One region of the Amycolatopsis halotolerans genome, then DNA from elsewhere that is predicted to be linked to it. Evidence: riboswitches for the same ligand, from Rfam matches in the RefSeq annotation. Region 1 holds a riboswitch; each other region holds the start of a gene.
What was found. Region 1 has a riboswitch for S-adenosylmethionine ahead of ACFORO_RS13725 (aminotransferase class V-fold PLP-dependent enzyme). Riboswitches for the same ligand answer to the same signal wherever they lie in the genome.
Positions count from the first base shown of each region.

Region 2: it holds a riboswitch for S-adenosylmethionine, as region 1 does, so the genes downstream of both, ACFORO_RS26865 (methionine ABC transporter ATP-binding protein) here and ACFORO_RS13725 (aminotransferase class V-fold PLP-dependent enzyme) in region 1, are expected to answer to the same signal.
Region 3: it holds a riboswitch for S-adenosylmethionine, as region 1 does, so the genes downstream of both, thrC (threonine synthase) here and ACFORO_RS13725 (aminotransferase class V-fold PLP-dependent enzyme) in region 1, are expected to answer to the same signal.

Region 1 is NZ_JBHRWI010000016.1:306,766-314,453, forward strand. Features, by position in the region: gene ACFORO_RS13715 (ArsR/SmtB family transcription factor) at 1-619, shown strand, start outside; gene ACFORO_RS13720 (potassium/proton antiporter) at 719-2,197, shown strand; SAM riboswitch class IV at 2,294-2,408, shown strand; gene ACFORO_RS13725 (aminotransferase class V-fold PLP-dependent enzyme) at 2,449-3,780, shown strand; gene ACFORO_RS13730 (hypothetical protein) at 3,993-4,484, opposite strand; gene lspA (signal peptidase II) at 4,582-5,190, shown strand; gene ACFORO_RS13740 (RluA family pseudouridine synthase) at 5,187-6,113, shown strand; gene ACFORO_RS13745 (AsnC family protein) at 6,120-7,508, opposite strand.
Region 2 is NZ_JBHRWI010000030.1:248,343-256,030, reverse strand. Features, by position in the region: gene ACFORO_RS26875 (ABC-F family ATP-binding cassette domain-containing protein) at 1-837, opposite strand, end outside; gene ACFORO_RS26870 (4-(cytidine 5'-diphospho)-2-C-methyl-D-erythritol kinase) at 879-1,847, opposite strand; gene ACFORO_RS26865 (methionine ABC transporter ATP-binding protein) at 2,331-3,344, opposite strand; SAM riboswitch class I at 3,560-3,650, opposite strand; gene rsmA (16S rRNA (adenine(1518)-N(6)/adenine(1519)-N(6))-dimethyltransferase RsmA) at 4,229-5,071, opposite strand; gene ACFORO_RS26855 (transglycosylase family protein) at 5,178-6,560, opposite strand; gene ACFORO_RS26850 (TatD family hydrolase) at 6,988-7,688, opposite strand, start outside.
Region 3 is NZ_JBHRWI010000043.1:55,896-63,583, reverse strand. Features, by position in the region: gene ACFORO_RS32315 (helix-hairpin-helix domain-containing protein) at 1-158, shown strand, start outside; gene ACFORO_RS32310 (ComEC/Rec2 family competence protein) at 155-2,533, shown strand; gene thrC (threonine synthase) at 2,558-3,823, opposite strand; SAM riboswitch class I at 3,837-3,970, opposite strand; gene holA (DNA polymerase III subunit delta) at 4,102-5,073, shown strand; gene rpsT (30S ribosomal protein S20) at 5,229-5,489, opposite strand; gene ACFORO_RS32290 (DMT family transporter) at 5,884-6,747, shown strand; gene ACFORO_RS32285 (VOC family protein) at 6,770-7,144, shown strand; gene ACFORO_RS32280 (class I SAM-dependent methyltransferase) at 7,141-7,688, opposite strand, start outside.

The DNA of each region.
Region 1 (7,688 bases):
CGACGGCCGCGCCTGGACGGTCGGCGAACTGGCCGCCGCGGCGCGGATCGCGGTCTCGACGGCCAGCGAGCACGTGACGCGATTGGCCGAGGCTGGGTTCGTGGCCCGGGTGAAGCAGGGGCGGCACGCGTACGTGCGGCTCGCGAATCCGCGGGTTGCGGAGTTGATCGAGCATTTGGCGCAGCATGCCGAACTGAAACAGCCGTCCGGGCTGCGGACTTCGTTGCGAGTGCAGCGATTGGCGTTCGCGCGCAGTTGTTACGACCATCTGGCCGGGACGCTCGGGGTCGCTTTGCGGGACGGGATGGTCGATCGGGGCCTGATCGACGTGTCGGACGGGCTCGCGCTCACCGACACCGGACGCGAGGTGCTGGCCGATCTCGGCGTGCCGGTCCCGGATCGGCCGCGGCGGCCGTTGCTGCGCGACTGTCTGGATTGGACAGAGCGGCGGGAGCACCTCGCCGGCGTGGTTCCGGCGGCGGTGCTGGAGCGGGCGGTCGAGGCGGGATGGCTGACGCGGGACCAGCAGCGCGCGGTCCGGGTTTTGCCCGGCGCGCGGGGTCCGTTCGCCGCGCTCGGTGTCGATCTCGCGACGGTGAGTGCCGCCCAGGCGTCGTAACACACGTTGGTGGTCCCCCGCATCGGTGGTGCGGGCTCGGGAACCGGACACTGCCTCACTATTCTGGACGCCTGCGGGCGACGGGAGGGAGGCGGGCGAGTGGACGAGCTTCCCATGGTGCTGGGCGTCGGCGCGCTGGTTCTGGTCGTCTCGGTCATCGCGGTGCGGGTGTCCATCCGGCTCGGATTCCCGTCGCTGCTGCTGTATCTCGGGATCGGCGTCGTCCTCGGCGAGGCCGGGTTCGGCATCCGCTTCGACAATCCGGCGCTCACCCAGTCGCTCGGGCTCGCCGCGCTCGTCCTGATCCTCACCGAAGGCGGGCTCACCACCCGCTGGTCCGCGGTGAAACCCTCGCTGGGGCCCGGAATCCTGCTGTCCACAGTGGCCGTGGTGATCAGCATCGCGGTCACCGGCGCGGCTCTGCACTGGCTGCTCGGCCTCGACTGGCGGCTCGCCCTGCTGTGGGGCGCGGTCCTCGCGTCCACCGACGCCGCGGCGGTGTTCTCCGTGCTGCGCACCGCCGGGGTCGGCAAGCGGCTCGTCGGCGCGCTGGAGCTGGAATCCGGCATCAACGACGCGCCCGCCTACATCGCGGTCGTCGTGCTCGCGTCCGGCGAGGCGGTCGACTGGTCGCTGCCGCTGCTGGTGGTCTACGAACTGCTCACCGGCCTGGTGCTCGGCCTCGCGTTCGGCTGGCTGGGCGCGCAGGCGCTGCGCCGGGCCGCGCTCCCGGCGACCGGTCTGTACCCGCTCGCCACGGTGGCGGTGTGCGTGCTCGCGTACTCCTCGGGACAGCTGGCGCACGCGTCCGGCCTGCTGGCCACCTACGTCGCCGGTCTGGTGCTCGGGAATTCGAAGCTGCCGCACCGGTCGGACACCCTGTCGTTCGCCGAAGGGCTCGGCTGGCTCGCGCAGATCGGCTTGTTCGTGCTGCTCGGCCTGTTCGCGTCGCCGACCCGGCTGCTCGAAGCGCTCATCCCGGGTTTGGTGGCGGGTGCCGTGGTGCTGCTGCTCGCCCGGCCGCTGTCGGTGGTTCTGTCGCTGCTGCCGTTCCGGTTGCCCTGGCGAGACCAGGCGTTCCTGTCCTGGGCGGGCCTGCGCGGCGCGGTGCCGATCGTGCTCGCGATGATCCCGCTGTCCGAAGGAGTGCCCGGCGCGCAACGGCTCGTGGACGCGGTTTTCGTGCTCGTCATCGTGCTCACCGTGCTGCAGGGCGCGACGCTCAGCCCGCTCGCGCGGATCCTCGGGCTGGCGAAGGCGACGCAGGCGCACGAGATCGAGGTCGATTCCGCGCCGCTCGACGAACTCGGCGCGGAACTGCTGCAGGTGCGCATCCAGAAGGGGTCGAAGCTGCACGGCGTGTACCTGTCGGAGCTCCGGTTGCCCGCCGGTGCGACGGTCAGTCTCGTGGTGCGCGGGGGAGCAGGCTTCACGCCGCAGAAAACCAGCCGGTTGCAGGTCGAAGACCAGCTTTTGGTGGTCACGACCGCCGCCGACCGCGACGCGACCGAACGGCGGATCCGGGCGGTTGACCGAGCTGGTCGCCTGGCCCGCTGGCACGGCGAATCCGGAGCCTGACTTCTCTGTCCTTTGTGGACTCTCCTTGTGACTGCCGTCTCAGATCACGAGACGGGTCTGGTTTCTTTCGCTGGTCTTCCGCTATCGTCGGTTTCAGGTCATGAGTGCCAGCACGAAGCCCCGGCTTGCTGGCCGGCAACCCTCCTACCGCGGTGGGGTGCCCCGGGTGAGGACCAGGCCGGTCGCGCAGCGCGACGGGCAAGCGCGGGCCCCTCGCCGGGGGTCCCCCGGAACGCCGAGGAGGCGCCGTCATGACTCTCGCACTCGACCGGTCCACCGAAACTGTTGTTCCCGCCGTTCCCACTGTGGCCGGTGCGTCGCTGCGGGTGCCGTTGGTGACGGGCGGCGACATCGGTTACGCCAACCTTGATCACGCGGCCAGTGCGCCGTGTCTGGACGCGGTGCGTTCGGCGGTGGACGAGTTTATTCCCTGGTATGCCAGCGTGCATCGCGGTGCTGGGTTTGCTTCGCAGGTTTCCACTCGGTTGTACGAGCGGACCCGGGGTGTGTTGCGTCGGTTTGTGGACGCTCGCAGCGGGGACTCGGTGATCTTCACTCGCAACACGACTGATGCGTTCAATCTGCTGGCGAAAGCGTTGCCGCGTAAGACTTCTGTTGTTGTTTTCGACAGCGAGCACCATGCCGCGTTGCTGCCGTGGCGGGGGCCGAATGTCCGGCGGGTGCAGTTGCCGCGGACTCGGCTTGCCGCAGTGTCCGTTGTGGACGAAGCGCTGGCGGAATGTCCGCAGGGGCCTCGGTTGGTGGTTGTCGCTGGGGCTTCGAACGTGACTGGCGAACTGCTGCCGGTGGCCGAGATCGCTGCGGTGGCTCGGAAGCATGGGGCCCGGGTGGCGTTGGACGCTGCTCAGCTTGCGCCGCATCGGCGGATTTCGTTGCGGGAGTTGGATGTCGACTACGTCGCGTTGTCCGGGCACAAGTTGTACGCGCCGTTTGGGGCTGGGGCGTTGATCGGGCGCAGCGACTGGTTGCGGGCCGCTGAGCCTTATCTTGCCGGTGGCGGGGCGACCAAGCTGGTGACTGAGGAAGCCGTCGTGTGGAACAGCGGCGAGGAGCGGCACGAGGCTGGGTCGCCCAATACCGTTGGGGTGTATGCGTTGGGCGTGGCTTGCGAGCAGTTGGCGGCTCAGTGGGATGCCGTCGGGGCGCATGAGGCTGCGTTGCTGGAGCGGTTGCGGAAGGGGCTGGCCGGGCTGCCTGGATGTGCCGAGTTGCGGTTCTTTGACGCGCCGGTGGATCGGGTTGGCACGGTGAGTTTTGTCGTCGACGGGTTTGAGCCGGGGTGGCTGGCGGCGGTGTTGTCGGCTGAGTACGGGATTGGGGTGCGGGACGGGGCGTTCTGTGCTCATGTGGCTGCTCGGCGGTTGATTCGCGAGGCCGGCGGGGAGGGGCAGCAGGCTGTTCGGGTGAGTCTCGGGTTGGGGAGTACCGAGGAGCACGTGGATCGGTTGGTGCTGGCGTTGCGGCAGATTGTCGCTCGGGGGGCTCGGTGGGAGTACACGAAGGTTGATGGGCGGTGGGCTCCGGTGGGGGATACGCGGGAGTTGCCGGGGTTTTGTGCTTGATGGTGGTGCTGGGGTGGTGGGGGCGGGTTTCGGGGGTCTCTCACCAGCTGTGTTTTTGGCGTCGGCTTCGCCGCCGCGGGCGGGATCGCTTTTAAGCCGGCGTTTGGGGGCTGAGCGGCGTGAGGGGCCTTCGGCCTGTCACGCCGCTCAGCCCCCAAACGCCGGCGCGATCCCGCGTGGTGGTCAGGTTGGGTTTGTCTGGCTGGGTGTGGTCAGGTTGGGTTTGTCTGGCTGGTGTGGTCTAGCTGGGCTTGGCAGGCTGCGCGGACCGCCTCTTTGATTTGCTCTTCCGGGCGTCCCCAGCCTTGGTCCCACTCTTCGTCCAGCATCCAGACTTGCGCCAACGGCAGCTTGACGACGCTGTCGGAGTAGTTGGTGCGGACGATGATGGTGTGCAGGTCGTTCAGCAGGGCGCGTTCGCTGAGGTGTCCGTTGAGGAGCAGTTGGGCCAGGTGGGTGAAGGCGACTTTTGCTGCGTCGGCTGCGGTGGGGATGGGGGTGTGGCAGTCGGCTAGGGCGGACTGCTGCACGTCGTGGATTTCTCGTGGTTCGGTGCGGGAGAGGCCTGCCAGGTGGCGCAGGTGTTCGCCGTCCTCTCCCTCGGCTAGCCAGTGGGCTGCCCACAGGGGGAGGTCGTTCGTGGGGGAGAGGTTCAGGGCGATCCAGGCGGCGGCCACGGCGGGGGCGGGGATCTCGGCGGGCATGCAGTGAGGATGGCGGGACGGGGGTGGCCGGGCGACTGAATTTCGGTGGGGGACTGCCGCTGTGACCTGGTTGGGCGCGGTTGTGGACAATGGGGGTGTGAGCACCGATCCTTCGCCGTCCGAATCCGAGGTCGAGCCGTCTGCGGAACCGCCTGAGCAGGGGGCTGCCAAGGAAGGCACGCCGCTGCCCAAGCGGCGGGTCTGGGTGGTGTTCGCGGTCGCGGCGCTGCTGTGGGCGATCGACCTGATCACGAAGAACCTCGTGGTCGCCAATCTCGAGGGCAAGGAGCCCAAGCCGATCCTCGGCGGGCTCATCTACCTGCAGGTCATCCGCAATCCGGGTGCCGCGTTCTCGATGGCGACCGGCATGACCTGGGTGCTCGCGCTGGTGGCGACCGGCGTCGTGATCGCCATCGTGTGGATCTCGCGCCGGCTGCGTTCGGTCGGCTGGGCGATCGGCCTCGGGCTCGTGCTCGCCGGCGCGCTCGGCAACCTCACCGACCGGTTCTTCCGCGAGCCCGGACCGCTGCGCGGGCACGTCGTGGACTTCATCTCCGCGTTCGCGCCCAACGGGCAGGGCTTCGCGATCTTCAACATCGCCGACTCCGCGATCTGCGTCGGCGGCGCGCTGATCGTGCTGCTGTCCCTGCTCGGCAAGGACTACGACGGCACCACCACCCGCGGCAAGAAGAAGGAATCCGAGTGAGCGCGCGCATGCTGCCCGTCCCCGACGGGCTCGACGGGATGCGCGTCGACGCCGGGCTGGCCAAACTGCTCGGACTCTCCCGTACCGTCGTCGCGGACCTCGCGGCGGCGGGCGACGTGCTGCTCGACGGCCATCCGGCGGGCAAATCGGACCGGCTGTCCGCGGGCGGGCTGCTCGAGGTGACGTTGCCGGAACCGGAACGTCCGGCGGAAATCGTCGCGGAGCCGGTCGATGGCATGAAGATCCTGCACGATGACGACGACATCGTGGTGATTTCGAAACCGGTCGGCGTCGCCGTGCACCCCAGCCCCGGCTGGACCGGCCCGACGGTCGTCGGCGGACTCGCCGCGGCCGGGCTGCGCATCTCGACGTCCGGCGCGGCGGAGCGACAGGGCGTCGTGCACCGGCTCGACGCGGGCACCACCGGGGTGATGGTGGTGGCCAAGAGCGAGCACGCGTACACCGTGCTGAAGCGGGCGTTCAAGGAACGGACCGTCGACAAGGGCTACCACGCCGTCGTGCAGGGCCATCCCGACCCGACCCGCGGCACCATCGACGCCCCGATCGACCGCCACCCGCGGCACGACTACAAGTTCGCGGTCGTCGCGGGCGGACGGCCGAGCGTCACGCACTACGAGGTGGTCGAGGCGTTCCGGGCGGCTTCGCTCGCGCACGTGAAGCTGGAAACCGGCCGCACCCACCAGATCCGCGTGCACTTCTCCGCGCTGCGCCACCCGTGCGCCGGGGACCTGACCTACGGGGCGGACCCGGTGCTGGCGCGGAAACTCGGCTTGACGCGGCAGTGGCTGCACGCGCGGACGCTGGGTTTCGCGCATCCGGCGGACGGCCGGTGGGTGGAGTTCGAGGCGGAGTATCCGGACGATCTGGCCAGTGCGCTGGAGATCCTGCGCGACGGGAACTAGCGCCAGCTAGTTAACGGCCCAGGTCAGGGTGCGCTCGTCCGGCTCGGGCCGCGGGCTCCAGCGCACCGAGACCACCCGCGTCGCGGTCGGAAGGACGTAAACGGTGTGCCCGCCGAGCGTCTCGCCCGGCTGCACGCCGATTTTGTGCGGCGGCCGGGACGTCAGCGAAACCGGGGCTTTCGCGACGGTTTCGCCGCTGTCGGTGACGAGTTCGAGATAGTTGTCCGGCAGCGAGGCGAACGGAATCGGCCCGCGGTTGGTGATTTCCGTGTGCACGACGACCGCGCGCTCGCCGTCCTCGAGCCGGTAGCCGGCCGCGCCGAAGAGGAAGTCGGCGGGGTCCTGGACTTCCAGCAGTTGCACGGAAAGCTGTTCCCCTTCGAGCCCCTGCGACTGCATCGTCTCGCCGATCCGCCCCTGTTTCACCGGTGCGGCGGCGGGCTTCGGGTCGTCGCCGCGGGCCCAGGAAGCGGTCTGCGGGACGCCCCACGTGCTGACGGCCGGGTCCGGAGCCGGGTACGGCCCAGACTGTCCATTGTAGACGTTCGCGGGGGCGGGCATTCCGGTCTGCGCGGAGGAGTACGCGCCGGACATCCCCGGGATCCCGTTGGGTCCAGGGGGATACGCGCCCGAAATCCCGGCCGGTCCGGGGGCGTACGCGCCGGAGGTTCCCGGTGCCGCGGCGGGAAACCCGGGCGGGTAGGCGCCGGTGGTCCCGGGGCCGGGCATGCCGTGCTGTCCCGGCGAACCTGGTCCGGTCGCGGGAATCCCGGTCTGCCCGGGCGGGTACGCGCCGGAGGTTCCCGGTCCGGGCATGCCGTGCTGGCCCGGCGGATGCGGGCCGGAATGTCCCGGCATCCCGGCCGATTCGGGGATCCCGGACTGCCCGGGCGGGTGCGGACCGGACGCGCCGGGAGCGCCGCCCGGCATCCCCGGAGGCGGTGCCATCCCGCCCGAAGCCGGAATCCCGGACGACGCCGGGCCATTCGGCATCGGCGCCGCGGGAGGGCCGGAGGGCATGGGGCCCGGTGCCGGAGCGGGGCCGGAGGGCAGGGAGCCTGGTGCCGGAGGGAGGCCGGGCGGCATCGAGCCGGGCATCCGGGAAGCCCCCTGCATCGGCGCGGCGGGGAACGGCGCCGACCCGGGCCCGCCGCCCGGATACCCCGGAGCCTGCGGACGCTGCCACGAAGCCTGAGCCCCCGAAATCGCCGCACGCAGACCTTGCGGGTCGCTTTCGACCCCGACCAGCAGCGGCAAGCCGCTGCCGGACAGCGCGACCAGCCGGTACGCGACCTCCCGCGGATCCATCCCGACCTTCGCCGCCAGCTCGTGCACAGCACCCTTGCCCAGCTCGGCGAGCGCGGCGAGCAGGCGGATGTCGGCGGGATCGGTCACGGCCACTCCGGCAACGCTACCGCCTCGCCCGCCGGACCCGGCCGCACCACCGCGCCCGGCGTGCCCCGCGCCACCGCGACGGACAGCCGAACACCGCTGGCCAGCCGCTGGCCGGGGAGCCTGGTGGGTCGTGCCGTCGGGGGCGGCCGACGCGGAACCGGTGCCCGGCGTGCCTCGCGC
Region 2 (7,688 bases), on a different contig from region 1:
CCGGCGCTTCGCGAACGCCATCAGCTCCACGGAATCGCGCAGCGGCGGCACATCCGCGATCAACGCTTCGGCGGCCTCGACGCGGTAGCGCGGCTTCGAGGAACGCGCCTGCGGGCCGCGCCGCAGCCACGCCAATTCCTTGCGTGCCAGGTTCTGCCGCTTCTCCTCCGCGGTCGCGGCGAGGCGGGCACGTTCGGCGCGCGCGAAAATCCAGTCGGCGTAACCGCCTTCGTACTGCTCGACCCGGCCGTTCGCGACCTCCCAGGTAAGGCTCGCGACGGTGTCGAGGAACCACCGGTCGTGCGTCACGACCACGACCGCGATCCGGCGGCCCAGCAGGTGATCGGCGAGCCAGCGCACGCCTTCGACGTCTAGGTGGTTAGTGGGCTCGTCGAGCACCACCAGGTCCAGTTCGCCGGTGAGCGCGGCGGCCAGCGCGACGCGGCGGCGTTCGCCGCCGGACAGGTTCGCGGTCGGGGTGTCGAGGCCGATCGCGGTGATGCCCAGGCCGTCCACAATGGACCGGACGCGCGCGTCGGCGGCCCATTCGTGCTCGGCTCCGTAGCGCTCCAGCACCACATCGCCGACCGTGCTGCCTGTCGGCAGCTCGGTGCGCTGGGTGACGACGGCCATCCGGAGGCCGCGCACCTGGCTCACCCGGCCGGAATCGGGCTCGCTCAGTCCGGAAAGGACTTCGAGCAGCGTCGTCTTCCCGCCGCCGTTGAGCCCGACGACGCCGATGCGCTGCCCCTCGGCGACCCCGAGGGAAACGTTGTCCAGCAACGGCTTCACACCGTAGGACTTGCTCACCGATTCCAGGTTGACCAGGTTGGCCATCCGGGTCCTTTCCACTGTGGACTGTTGATTCAAGCTGGGTTTCAGGCGTGCACGCGCGGCGGCGCGTTGCGCGGCGCGTCGTCGCCGCCGACCACCCGGGCCCCGGGCACCGGCCCGTGCGCGACCCGGACCGTCCGGCACACTCCCGCGCCGGACAGCTCCGCGGCCACCTCGACCGCGGTTTCCGCGTCGGAGCACAGGAACGCGCACGTGGGCCCGGAGCCGGACACGCATCCGGCCAGCGCGCCCGCGTTCACCCCGGCGCGCAGCGTGCGGCGCAGACCGGGCCGCAACGACACCGCAGCCGCCTGCAAGTCATTGCCGAGCAGCAGGGCCAGCTGGCGAGGATCCCCTGACGCGAGCGCCTCCACGACCGGCGTGTGCGACCCGATCCGCGGCGGCTTCCCGTCGGCACGCAACTGGTCGAGTTCGCCGAACACCTTGGGCGTGGACAGGCCTTCCTCGTCGAAGGCCAGCACCCAGTGGAACGTGTGCCGCGCGAGCACCGGCACGAGCTGTTCGCCGCGACCGGTGCCGAGCGCAGTGCCGCCGTACAGCGCGAAGGGCACGTCGCTGCCAAGACTCCCGGCGATGGTGGCCAGCTCGTCGCGCGTGACGTCGAGCTTCCACAGCGACGAGAGCCCGACCAGCGCCGCCGCCGCGTCCGCACTCCCGCCCGCCATGCCGCCGGCGACCGGAATGCCCTTGCGCAGCACGATTCGCACCTTCGGAGCATCCGCATCCGGCCGTCCGACGTAGGAGGCCAGCTCACACGCCGCGCGCCAGGCGAGGTTGGTGCCGTCGGTGGGCACCGTGCGCTCCCCCTCGCCGTACACCTCGAGCCCAGGCTCGTCCGCGGCCGCGACGGTCACCTCGTCGGTGAGCGAAAGCGCCTGGAAGACAGTGACCAGCTCGTGGAACCCGTCCGCCCGCAGGTCCCCCACGGCCAAGTGCAGGTTGACCTTGGCCGGGACCCGGACGGTTACTGGTGGTGGAACGACTGCGAGCACCCGTCCAGCCTACGTGGCACCGCCCCGCCAAGGCTCACCAGGAGAAAAACCCGCCCGGATTCACGGGGAACTTCAGGACACCCGTCCCAAAATCCCGGACACCCGACCCAAAAAGCCGGCCCCAGTGCCGATCCACGAACAGCCGATGCCACACCCCGGCGAGCCGCCACACCCTTTCCGCGCCGCCGATCATCCCGACACCGCCGACCGCATTCGCCGTGGCGAAAATCAACCACCTCACAAAACCCGCAAGGCGATCAGGACCACCACGCGGGATCGCGCCGGCGTTTGGGGGCTGCCCGGCGTGACAGGCCGAAGGCCCCTCACGCCGGGCAGCCCCCAAACGCCGGCATAAAAGCGATCCCGCCCGCGGCGGCGAAGCCGACGCCAAAAACACAGCTGGTGAGCTGCCCTACCAACCCAAACACCACGGGCCGCCCCACCTCGGAGCGGCCCGCGAACGCCTTACGTTAAAACAAACCCTCAAGCAGCAACCACACTCTGCGGCCCACGAGCCACCTGACTCACATGCGCACCCCGATCAGAGATCCACGACAGCGCAGCCTCAGCCCGCTCCCCGCGCACCCCCAACCGGAACCGAGCGATCGGCGTGTCCCCAATACGAGTGAGGCCACCCCCAATAGTGGCGAGTTCGACATCGAAGCGGCTGGCCGCCTCAGGCAGCAGCGCACCCACCGACGCAAACCCGATCAGCACGATGTCGACCGCGCGGTCGTACTTCGCGGACTGGGCGCGTGAGGTCTCGATCGACGGCAGCACCGCCTGCGCGGTCCAGCTGTCCGGCGTCGAGATCAGGTCGAGCACCGTGCCGCGCTCGACGATCGCGCCGTTGTCGAGCACCGCGACGTCGTCGCAGACCCGGCGGACGACGTCGGCGTCCGGCGTGGTGACGACGACCGTCACGCCCAGTTCGGCGCGCGCCCGGTCGAGCACGGCGAGCACCGCGCCGGCGTCTTCCGCCGAAATCCCGGCGGTCGGGTCGTCGGCGAGCAGTACGGCCGGTCCGGCGGCGAGCGCCTTGGCGACCGCGACCCGGCGGAGCTGGCCGTCGGTGAGTTCTTCCGGCTTCTGCGCGGCGCGCGGGGTGAGGCCGACCAGGTCGAGCAGCGAGCCGACCCGGCTGCGCCGCTGCGGGCCGTCGACGCCGAGTTGCTCCAGCGGGCTGGCGATGTTGCCCGCGATGGTGCGCTCGGCGAGCAGCTCCGGTTTGGTGCCGACGACCCCGAGCTGGCGGCGGATCTCCCGCAGCCGCTTGCCGTCGAGGGTCGCGGTGTTGAGGCCGTCGAGCCGCACGACGCCGCGGTCGGGGCGCTCCTGCAGCGCGATGCAACGGGCGAGGGTCGACTTGCCGGAGCCGGACGGACCCACGATTCCGAACAGCGAGCCGGCTTGCACGTCAACGCTCACGTCGCGCAGTGCGGCGACACGATTTCCGTGGAAGGGAAAGGACTTGGACACGTTTTCGACAGTGATCACGAAAGGGCTCCAGGCAAACGAGGCGCGGCGCCGGATCCGGGCGCGCCAGGCGTCATCGAATTACCGTCCACAGTGGACGGCGCAAGAAACTGCGGAAAAGACGATCAGGCGATGACCATGGAGCGTTGACACGCACATACCGAGCGGCGACCTTCGTCGACTACACGCCGGCGGGTCAGCAGGAGCGGGCGGGTGACCCTCTTCATCGAAAACAGCCTCCATCGGTCCTGGCGGTAGCACCTGCCCCGCGGAGGGTGGTTGCTGCGACTTCGGCGAGCCAGGTCTCTCAGTCGCTCGGGATGGACGCTTTCGAGTAAAGCCGATCCCATTGGCTGAACGCAAGCGCGTTGGTGCAGATCACACGTCTGGTGGTGCCCGCATACCGGAACACCTCGTCCAGAACCCGGAAACCCGGAACCTCGGTTCCCGAACATTGCCGCGACCTGCGGAACCCTCGCGCCGGTCCGCCGCGGCGAACTAGTTTGTTCCACTGTGGACGATCAAGAAGCTTTGTGGAACAAGAGTTTTCCCGTTGTCAAGTGACGGGCGCGCGCGGGCCTCGGCACCCGGGTCGCCGGGTCCGCGATCGGGTCGAGATAGGTCAGCGAAGCGAAGCACCTCGAACTGGCGCGACTGAACAATCCGGGCCGGGGAGCAAGGAGACTCCCCCGAATGCCACGGCCTTGACGAGCCGCCCGTCACAGGTCACCGGCCATTTCAGCCGCGCTCGCGCGATGACCGAGAGTAGCTGCGAGGCTCGGGATCACCCACGATCAGCGACGACGCAAGATCATCAAGCCACGCACCGAAATCAACGCCCCGCATCCGGAATACCCGCCGCGCCGCCGCAGTTGGACGTCACAAGCGAGCGCCGCGAGAGGGGGTCAGTTCCCGGCTGCCGCGATCCGCGCGAACGCGTGCACGTCGAGCTGCTCCCCGCGCGTCTTCGGGTCGATCCCCGCTTCGGCGAGCAACTCGCCAGCCCGCTCCGCGGAACCGGCCCATCCCGCCAGCGCGGCCCGCAAAGTCTTGCGCCGCTGCGAAAACGCCGCGTCGACCACCGCGAACAACCGCGCGCGATCCACCCCGGACACCGGGTCGGTCCGAGTGAACGAAACCAGTGCGGAATCGACGTTCGGCACCGGCCAGAACACCGCGCGCGGCACCGCGGCGACCTTGCGCGCCGGTCCGTACCAAGCGAGCTTCACGCTCGGCACGCCGTAAGTCCGGCTGCCCGGTCCGGCCGCCATCCGATCCGCGACCTCGGTCTGGACCATCACGAGCCCGCTGCACAGCGACGGCAGCTCGGCCAGCAGGTGCAGCACCACCGGCACCGCGACGTTGTACGGCAGGTTCGCCACGATCGACACCGGCTCAGCCGGGAGATCAGCGGCCCGCACGCGCAGCGCGTCGGCGCCGACGACGGTCAGCCGCTCCGCGGCCTCCGGGGCGCGCTCGGCGACTGTCCGCGGCAAACGGGCGGCCAGCACCGGATCGATCTCCACGGCGACGACCTGAGCGCCAGCGGCGAGCAGGCCCAGTGTCAGCGACCCGAGGCCGGGCCCGACCTCCAGCACGACCTCCCCCGGCCGCACGCCGCCGAGTTCGACGATGCGGCGGACCGTGTTGGGGTCGTGCACGAAGTTCTGCCCGAGCTTCTTCGTGGGCCGGACGTCGAGTTCATCGGCCAGCCCGCGGATTTCGGCAGGCCCCAGCAGTTCCACCACCGGACGAGCCTACCCAGCGCGGTCGCGGCGACGACAACGCGGCGTACGAAAACAGGCGGCCGTGAGCGCGAAGCTCACGGCCGCCTGCCGGAAAAACAGAGGGTGCTCAGGCCTTGTAGCCGCATCCCCAGGCGCTGTAGCCGCCGCGCGCGTCGCGCACCTTCTCGGCGGTCGCGATCTGCTGCTCGCGGGTGGCCTTGTCGGCCGTCGGCGCGTACTGCGTGCCGCCGTAAGCCGCCCAGGTCTGCTTGTCGAACTGGAGGCCGCCGTAGTAGCCGTTGCCGGTGTTGATCGACCAGTTGCCGCCCGACTCGCACTGCGCGATGCGGTCCCACGCGCCGGTGTCGCCGATGGCCGGGGCCGGCGGCTTCTTGGTGCCGACCTTGATGATCTTGGCCTTGGCCTCGACCAGGGTCTTCTCCGAGATCTGCTCGCGCGAGACCTCTTCGCCGTTCTTCTTCGTGACCTTGTAGGTCACCAGCTTCTTGCCCGGCGTGCCCGGGTCCTCGACGCTCTGCTGGCCCTGCAGCTGCGTCGGGTCGTCGACCTTCTGCACGTCCGGGTCGATGGCCTCTTCCTGGTTGACCATCGACACGCCCATGCGGCTGACGTGGACCTCGGCGCCGTTCTTGAGGCTGACGTCGAGGCCGCCGTCGACCGCGTCGTCCGGGCCGAGGTTCAGCTTCAGGTCGGAGACGAACTCCTTGGTGGTCACCGCGTTGGTGCTCACCTGGCGGGGCGCGTTGGTGCCGTCGAAGAGCGTGATGTGCTTGAGGGTCTTGACCTGGACGGTCGAGCCCTCGAGCGGCAGGTCGCCGGAGGACGGCATCGACGTCCACGCGCCCTGGGAAACCATGCTGCCCATGCCGAGCTGGTTCATGGCCTCGCCGAGCGTGGTCGCGCGGACCCAGGAGGGCCGCGACACGCCGTCGACGACGAGGTTCAGCTGACGGCCGCGCTCGAGCTTGATGACGCCGCCGTCGCCGACCGCCGCCTGCGGCGAGGGCGAAAGGGAGTCGTGCTCGCCGACGGACAGGCCCGCGTCCTTGAGGACGTCGCCGACGGTGCCGCCGAAGCTGTGCACGGTCTGCTGGTGGCCGTCGACGTCGACGGTGATGCTCTTGTTCATCGCGAGCGCCGCCGCGCCGCCACCGCCGACGGTGACCAGCAGCGAAAGCACCGCGCCCTTGAGGAAGCGGCGCTTCCAGGTCTTGGTCGCCTCGCGCAGCCCTTCCTCGACCGCGACCTTCTTGGCCTGCGGGGAGGCGGTGCGGTCTTCCTCGACCTCGTCCGGGAGGACGAGCGGCGGAAGCATCGTGGTTTCCGCGTTGATGAGGCGGATCAGCTCGTCGACGTCGACGTCGATTTCCGACATCAGCATGTCGGCGTCCGGGCCGAGCGCGGCGAGCACGTCCTGCTCGGTCACGCGGAGCTCGTCGGAGAAGTCAAGCTGCCCGTAGGCGGTGTCCTCGAGCTCGCGGTCGAGCACGGCCACCGAGGACGGGGAGGAGGAGAAATACGCCGAACCCGCGTCAAGACGCGAGTCATCCTGCCGACTACCAGTCACCGGGTCGTTCCCTTTCCCAAGACATCGCGCGTACCTCGCGCGTCGTCCTTCGTTCGCGACGCACCCTCAGGCGCGCCTCTCAAGTCCGACACCCCCAGCCAGCGCCATCGTCACGGTCCCAGGTCGTACCAACCCCGGTTCCGCTTCCCCGACGTGCACTGACGTGACTGGTGGGCGTATCAGCCGGCTCCGCTGCGCGTAACCGACCGGCACGATCACGGGACAGTAACGGGTGTTGGCAGGTTGCGCAAACACCCCCCGGAGTGTCGTGACTTGCGTCACTCATCAGGTGGACGAATGCGCGGTCTCGAATGTCGCAATCCGTGCAAGCCGCTGTGACACTGCGGAATCAGGCGGGCAGCTGGTATGCGCGTTCGGCAGTGGTCCGGACCGCTTCGGCCACCTCGTGGACCGCTTCGCCGCGCAGCTGAGCGAGGTAGCGGACGGTGTAAGCGGTGCAGTACGGCTCGTTCGGCCGCCCACGGTAGGGATGAGGCGTCAGAAACGGCGCGTCTGTCTCAGCGAGGAACTGCCCGCACGGCACGATCCGTGCGGCCTCATGGAGGCCGCGCGCGTTCTTAAAGGTGACCGTGCCCGCGAAGGACAAGATGTAGCCCTTGTCGATACAGCGGCGCGCGATGTGCTCGTCACCGGAGAAGCAGTGGAAGACGACCGTCTCGGGCGCGCCTTCCTCGTCGAGGATGCGAAGCACGTCCTCGTGCGCGTCGCGATCGTGGATCATCAGCGCCTTGCCAAGCCGCTTCGCGAGGTCGATATGCCAGCGGAAGGCAGCCTGCTGCGCGTCGTGCGGCGAGTAGTCCCAGTAGTAGTCGAGACCGGTCTCGCCGACCGCGACCACGCGCTCCCCACGCGCCAACCGCTCCACTTCGGACTGTTCGGCGACCCCGAATTCCTTGGTGCGCGTGGGATGAATAGCCACCGCGGCGAACACCCGCGAGTCCCAGGTGGACGCTTCAGCCGCCCAACGAGCAGCCGCGAGATCATCGGCGACAGTGACAACGCGCGCGACACCGGCCCGCTCGGCACGGT
Region 3 (7,688 bases), on a different contig from region 1:
TCGACAGCCTCCCCGGCGTCGGCGAGGTCACCGCCCGGCGCATCACCGACTGGCGCACTCAGCACGGCGGTTTCTCGAGCGTCGAACAACTTCGCGACGTCGACGGCATCGGCGAAAGCAAATTCCAGAAGCTCCGCGAGCAGGTGACCGTGGGATGAAACTGGAAACCGAGGAAAAGCCGCGGCGTGACCACGATTTCCGCCTCGTTCCCGCTGCTGTCGCCGGATGGGCGGCCACCCTTGCCGGACTGCAACTCGGCTGGTGGGCCGCGACCGCAGTCGGAGCCGTAGCGGTCATCGGCGCGGTGGTGCTTCTAGCGCGAGGCCGTTCCCGATACGTAGGCGTCGGGGGAGCGTTGTTGCTAGTGGGGCTCATTGCCGCAGTGCCAACGGCCCTTCGCATTCACGACGCGGCATCCGACCCGCTGGGAGCCGCTGCTGCCCGTGGTGTCACTGCGACGCTGCGGGTCGAGATCAGCGAGCGCCCACGGCCGATCCACCAAGCTGGCTACGCCGATCAGCAGGCGGGCACCCGGTCAGTCGCGATCCCCGCCCGCGTCACCACGGCCACAGCGGACGGTCAGCCAGTCGAATCGACCGGCCGGGTTCTGTTGCTGGCACCGGTCGCGGGATGGAGCGGTCTGCTGCCAGGCCAGGAAGCGACGACGTCCGGTCGGCTCCTGCCCGCGCGCGGCGGCGAGCTGACCGCCGCAGTGCTCTCCGTCCGTGCCGCACCAGCCGACGTCGGGTCGGCCCCGTGGTGGCAGCGCGCCGCCGCGGCCCTGCGCAACAGCTTGCATTCGCTGTGCGCGGTCCTGCCGGAGGAACCAGCGGGGCTGCTGCCCGGACTGGTGCTCGGTGACACGAGCGCGCTGCCGCAGCGGGTCGAGAGTGAGTTCACTGCCTCGGGGCTCACCCATCTGATGGCGGTGAGCGGCGGAAATCTCGTCATCATCGGCGGAGCGGTCCTGCTCCTGTGCCGATTGGTTCGAGCGGGACCAAGGTTTTCCGCAGCAGCGGCGGGCACCTGTCTGGCAGGATTTCTCGTCCTCGTGGGTCCTGAACCAAGTGTGGTGCGGGCAGGCGTCATGGGCGGCATCGGGTTGCTCGCGCTGGCCCTCGGACGACGCGGTTCAGCGCTGCCCGCACTGGCCTTCGCGGTGTGCGTCCTGGTGGCGTGGGATCCGACGATGGCGGCGAATTTCGGCTTCGCGCTCTCAGTTCTCGCGACGGCAGGGCTGGTTCTGCTCGCGCCGCGCTGGGCGGATTCGTTGGTACGAAGGGGAGTTCCGCCCGGTTACGCCGAAGGCCTCGCTGTCCCGCTGGCCGCGTTCGTGGTCACCGCACCAGTCATCGCCGGGATGGCGGGCACGGTCAGCCTGGTCTCAGTCGTCACCAATGTCCTTGCGGCACCAGTGGTCGCGCCGGTCACCGTGCTGGGCGTGCTCGCGACAGTCGTCGGGCCGTGGTGGCCAGGTGCCGGGCAGGTGCTGGTCCACCTGGCGGACCCGGAGGCCCGGTGGCTGATCACCGTCGCTCGGCACGGCGCGAGGGCACCCGGTGCGGCGCTGTCCTGGCCTGGCGGCTGGTGGGGCGGATTGTGCGCGGCGGCCCTGCTGGTCGTAGTGGTGGTAGCGGCAAGATTTCGCCGGCTCCGGCTGCTGGTGGCGATCGGGCTGGTCGTCGTGCTGCTGACGGTCGTGCCAGCCAAAGTGCTGGCTCCCGGCTGGCCGCCGGACGGCTGGGCGATGGTGGAATGCGATGTCGGACAAGGAGATGCGGTAGTTCTGGCGATGGCCGAGCCGGGTCGTGCCGTGGTCGTCGACACCGGGCCGGAGCCGGGGCCGGTCGACGAATGCCTGCGGAGGCTGGGCGTCGAACGGGTGCCGCTGCTCGTGCTGAGCCACCTGCACGCGGACCACATCGGCGGTCTCGCCTCGGTATTCGACGGACGGGCAGTCGGCGCGATCGCGGTAGGGCCCGGACGTGCCCCTGCGTGGGCGTGGCAGTCGGTTTCCGGCGAAGCGCGGCGTCGTGGCGTGCCGCTAATGCAGTTGAGCGAGGGACAACGGCTGGAGTGGCCGGGATTGTCGCTGGACGTACTGGGTCCGCGCTACGCCACTACTCGGTCACCCGCGCTGCAGGACGGCACGATGATCAACAACAGTTCGGTGGTCCTGCGCGCGGACACCTCGGCTGGCCGGGTTTTGCTGACCGGAGACGTGGAGCTGGCCGCGCAAGCGGATCTGCTCGCCGAGGGCGTCGACCTGCGGGCCGACGTGTTGAAGGTGCCGCACCACGGCTCGAGGTATTCGCTGCCGCAGTTCCTCGCGGCGGTGCGGCCGCGCACGGCGCTGATCAGTGTCGGCGCGGGCAACGGGTACGGACATCCGAGCAAGTCCACAGTGGACGTTCTCGGGACGATGGGAGTACTAGTCACCCGGACCGATGTCGACGGCGACACCGCTGTTCTGCCCGCGGGGAGCGGACCGGCGGTCGCGCGCCGGGGTGAGCCCCGGGGTCCGCCGCGGTAGTGCGGCGGACCCCGGGCCGGTGCGTCAGTAGCCGAGCGCCTTGGCGACGGCCGCGGCGGACGGCGGCACGGTGGCCTTCGGGCCGATGTGGTTCTCGACCGCGTCGAGGGTCTTGAGGCCGTCGCCGGTGATGAGGAGGACGGTTTCGGCGTCCGGGTCGAGCTTGCCGGTTTCGACGAGCTTCTTCGCGGTCGCCACGGTGACGCCGCCCGCGGTCTCGGTGAAGATGCCTTCGGTGCGCGCGAGCAGCCGGATGCCTTCCACGACCTCTTCGTCGGTGACGTCCTCGATCGCGCCGCCGGTGCGGTTGACCACGTCGAGCACGTACGGGCCGTCGGCCGGGTTGCCGATCGCGAGCGAGCGGGCGATGGTGTCCGGCTTCACCGGCTGGACCACGTCGTGGCCGTTGCGGTACGCGGTGGAGACCGGCGAGCAGCCGGTGGCCTGTGCGCCGAACACCTTGTACGGGCTGGCGTCCACGAGACCGAGCTGGCCCAGCTCGCGGAAACCCTTGTCCACCTTGGTGAGCTGGGAACCGGAGGCGATCGGCACGACGATCTGCTCGGGGATCCGCCAGCCGAGCTGCTCGGCGATCTCGTAGGCGAGCGTCTTCGAGCCCTCGGAGTAGTACGGGCGGACGTTGACGTTCACGAACGCCCACTTCGGGTGCTCGCCGGCCAGTTCGGTGGCGAGCCGGTTGACGTCGTCGTAGTTGCCGTCGACGGCGATCAGGTCGCCGTCGTAGACCGCGGTGGTGAGGATCTTCGCGCGCTCGAGGTTCTTCGGGATCAGCACGACCGACCGCCAGCCGGCGCGGGCCGCCGCGGCGGCGGTCGCGTTGGCCAGGTTGCCGGTCGAGGGACACGCGAGGACCTCGAAGCCGAACTCGCGGGCCGCGGCCAGCGCGACGGCGACCACGCGGTCCTTGAACGAGTGCGTCGGGTTGCCGGTGTCGTCCTTGACCCACACGCTCTTGAGGCCGAGCTCCTTCGCGAGCCGGTCGGCGCGCACGAGCCGGGTACAGCCGGGTTCGGTGTTCGGAGTCTCCTCGACGGTCGAGGGGACGGGAAGGAGTTTCTTGTAACGCCAGATGTTGCGCGGGCCCGCTTCGATGTCCTCGCGGCGGACGCGGCCGAAGTCGTAGGCGACCTCGAGCGGCGAGAAGTCTTCGGCGGAGACGAATTCCGGAGCGAGCGGCTGCCGGTGCCCTTCTTCCTTCGACACCAGTTCGACGGCCGGACCGAGGTCGATCGTCTTGTTGGCGGAGGTGGCGCTGAGGGCTGCAGTCATCGCGAGGTTCCTTTCCTCATCTGCCCCGCCGAAGCGGGCCGGAATTGGCACCGTGGTCGTCAGCTATCCCGCGATCGCGGGATGACAGGCTGTACGCCGGTTGCCGGGGCTTCGTCGGGCCGTTCCCTCTGCCCCTCTGGATGAGCGGTATTCGATTGTCGGAGCGCCGGTGGGCGCGTCCTCGGCTACACCGTACGACATCCCGATCAGCTCGTGCCATGGAGGCGGCTCACATCACCGGGGCGGACGGTCCGGCAGCCGGGTGAGAAGATAGCGAGGTGACCACCGCACCCGCGCCGCTGCACCTCGTCACGGGCGAGGAAGAACTGCTCATCGAACGGGCTGTGCGAGCGTCCCTCGACGCGGCCAAGGCCGCGGACCCCACGGCGGATCTCACGCGGACGCGGGTGTCCGATCTCACACCGCCCGTGCTGGCTGAGCTGGTCAGCCCGTCCTTGTTCGCCGAGGGGCGCGTGATCGTGCTGGAGTCGGCGCAGGACATCTCGCAGGAGCTGTCCGACGCGGTCCTGGCCTACGTGAAGGCGCCGGCCGACGGCATCGTCCTCGTGGTCGTGCACAGCGGCGGCGGGCGGAGCAAGGCCGCGAAGGCGCTGCCTGGCGCGTTGAAAAAAGCGGGCGCGGAGATCACCGAATGCCCGAAGCTCACCAAGCCGGCCGAGCGCGAGGCGTTCGTCCGCAACGAGGTGCGCCGCGCGGGCGGCAAGATCGACGGCGCGGGCCTGATGGCACTGCTCGACTCGGTCGGCTCGGACCTGCGCGAACTGTCCTCGGCGGCGACGCAGCTGGTCGCCGACACCGGGGGAGTCATCGACGAGCAGGCGGTCCGCCGCTACCACACTGGACGCGCCGACGTGACTGGCTTCGCGGTCGCGGAGAAGGCCGTCGCGGGCGACCGGGCGGCCGCGATGGAGTCGCTGCAGTGGGCGATGCAGCTGGGCGTTCCGCACGTCCTGGTGGCGGACGCGCTGGCCGACGCGGTCCGCACGATCGCTCGCGTGTCCGCCGCCGGCCGCGGCAACCCGAACCAGATGGCGGGCGAACTGGGCATGCCGCCGTGGAAGATCCGCAAGGCCCAAGGCCAGTCCCGCGGCTGGGGCCAGGACGGCCTCGCGACCGCGATGCGCGTCGTGGCGCGGCTGAACGCCGAGGTCAAGGGCGCGGCGGCCGATGCGAACTACGCCCTGCAGCGCGCGGTCCTCGAGGTGGTCGCGGCCAAGGGAGATCGCTGACGCTCAGGGGACAGGCGGCCCTTATCGGCTGCCGCGCTCTCGCGATGGGGCACACCCCGCCGTCTGAGGGGGCGCGATCACCGGGCCCAGACCGACCTCAGGACACGGAAAAGGCCCGGCAGCCGAAGCCGCCGGGCCTTCCGGAAAGACTGCGCTCAGAGCTGGTTCGCGCGCTTCGCGAGAGCCGACTTCTTGTTCGCGGCCTGGTTGGCGTGGATGACGCCCTTGGTGACGGCCTTGTCGAGCTTGCGAGCGGCGTCGCGCTGCAGTTCGAGGGCCTTGTCCTTGTCACCGGCTTCGGCGGCCTCGCGGAACTTGCGGATCGCGGTCTTCACCGAGGACCGGATCGCCAGGTTGCGCTGCCGCGCCTTCTCGTTGGTGTCGATGCGCTTGACCTGCGACTTGATGTTGGCCATGGAGGCGTTCCTCTTTCACTCGGTGAAGGTCGCTGCCGCGTTCGTGTGGCTCCGGATCAGTCCCGAGGGACTGCCGGGCTTCCTCCCTGACGGAATGCCGCACGGCAACAGTCGAAAATCTTAACAGCCCTGCTCGCGGCCCTGGAGCAGGCCCCCGGAGCCGTTCGCTGTTCGGCATTCCGCCCTCGGCTCCGTTACGGTGGATTCCGGTAGTGCCTAGGGTTCCGTCGCCTGCCCGTGGTCCCGCAGAGCGGGTCGCGAAGACAACGAGGGCGGGCGGGCCTGGTCCGAGCGGCACCTTCGGCGGGACACCGAGCCCTGCCGTTCATCTGACGGGACAAAAGCCTGGAGGACCCGGTCTTCAGCGTGCGCTGAAAACCTGAAAGGGTCGCAGATGAACACCACTGCCCTCGCCATGGTCCTCGTCGCCGCGGTCGTGCACGCAGTGTGGAATCTCGCCGCCAAACGGGTTTCCGCCGGCGGTCCGCGATTCGTCTGGCTGTACTACACGGTTTCCGCGGTCGCGATGCTCCCGGTGATCGCGGTCGCGCTGGCCGTCGAACCGGAACGTCCACAATGGACTTGGCTGCTCGCTGCGCTGGTCACCGCGGTCCTGCACGTGGTGTACGGGATCGTGCTGCAGCGCGGCTACGAGGTCGGCGACCTGTCGGTCGTGTATCCGCTGGCCCGCGGCACCGGACCGCTGGTGTCGGTGCTCGTGGCCGTCACAGTCCTGGGCGAACGGCCCGGCGTGCTCGGGCTGATCGGTGCCTTCCTTGTCGTCGCGGGCGTTCTGGTGATCAGTCTCGGCGGCAGCACCGGCGACGCGAAAGCTCGTCGCGCTGGGGTGTTCTACGGCGTCGCCACCGGAACGGTCATCGCGGCTTACACGCTCTGGGACGCGCATTCGGTCACGTCGCTCGGCGTGCCTCCGCTCGTCTACTTCGGCGGCGGCGCGATCGGCCAGAGCATCCTGCTCGCGCCGGCCGCCGCTCGCGGCCGGTCCGAGATTAAGCGGCTGTGGCGGGACCACCGGCGCGAGGTGCTGATCGTCGGACTCGCCTCGCCGGCTGGCTATCTGCTGGTCCTGTATGCCCTGCGGATCGCGCCGGTCAGCCTCGTCGCTCCGGCGCGCGAACTGTCCATCGTGTTCGGCGGGGTCGCCGCCTGGCTCGTGCTCCGCGAGCGCAACGCTGCGCGGCGGCTCGCCGGATCGCTGGTGGTGCTGGCCGGGATCGCCGCGATTGCGGTTGCCTGAGCGGCTCAGGTAGGCAGGAGCCATGGACGTACTGAGCAGCCGGGTGCTGATCCACCCCCGCGACCACGAGGTGTCGACCGCGTTCTATCGCGACGTTCTCGGCCTCGCGATCGAGCGAGAGTTCCCTGGTGGCACGCGGTTTTTCGCCGGTGGCGGTTCGATCGAGGTGGTCGGCACCGGCGAAGAGGGACCCGGCCCGGACGTCAACCTGTTCCTGCAGGTCCGCGATCTCCCGGCGACTCTGTCCGAATTGGCCGGACGCGGGGTCGAACCGGTGCGCGAGGCCCGGCGCGAACCGTGGGGCACCGACGAGGCGTGGATCGCCGACCCGGACGGGTTGCGGATCGTCCTCGTCGAGGTCCCGGAGGACCACCCGTTGCGCCGCGACAAGCGCTAGCTCGGTTTCACTGCCCGGAGCTGGGCGGCGAGCGGGGCGAACCCGGGCGGGTCCCAGGTCCAGGTCTGCAGGTCGGCGAATCCCGCGGCGGCGGCCTCGTCGGCGAGTTCGTGTCGCGTCACCGGAAGCCATTTCTCGTGCGCCGAGAGCAGTAGCCGTCCGCCCGGCCGCAGCACCCGGAACAACTCGGCGAAGCTCGCCGCACGGTCGTCCCAGAGCTGGACGTTGTTCACGGTCAGCACGACGTCCGCGATCTCGTCCGCGCAGCCAGTCCGAGCCGCACTGCCCGCGCGCACCTCGGCGCGGTCGCCGCAGCGGTCCGTGCAGAGATCGCGCATCTCGGGGGAGGGTTCGACGCCGATCACCTCGTCGGCGAGTTTGCTCGCCGCGTCGAGGCCGATCCCCGGACCGGGGCCGATGACGAGGACGGTCTCGTCCGGTTCGAGGCGGGCGAGGTCGACGACGCGGTGCTCGGTCGTGGCGTTGCTGACCGCCATCAGCTTGCCGCCGAGCCTGCCCAGCAGGCCGCTGGGGTGGCCGAAAG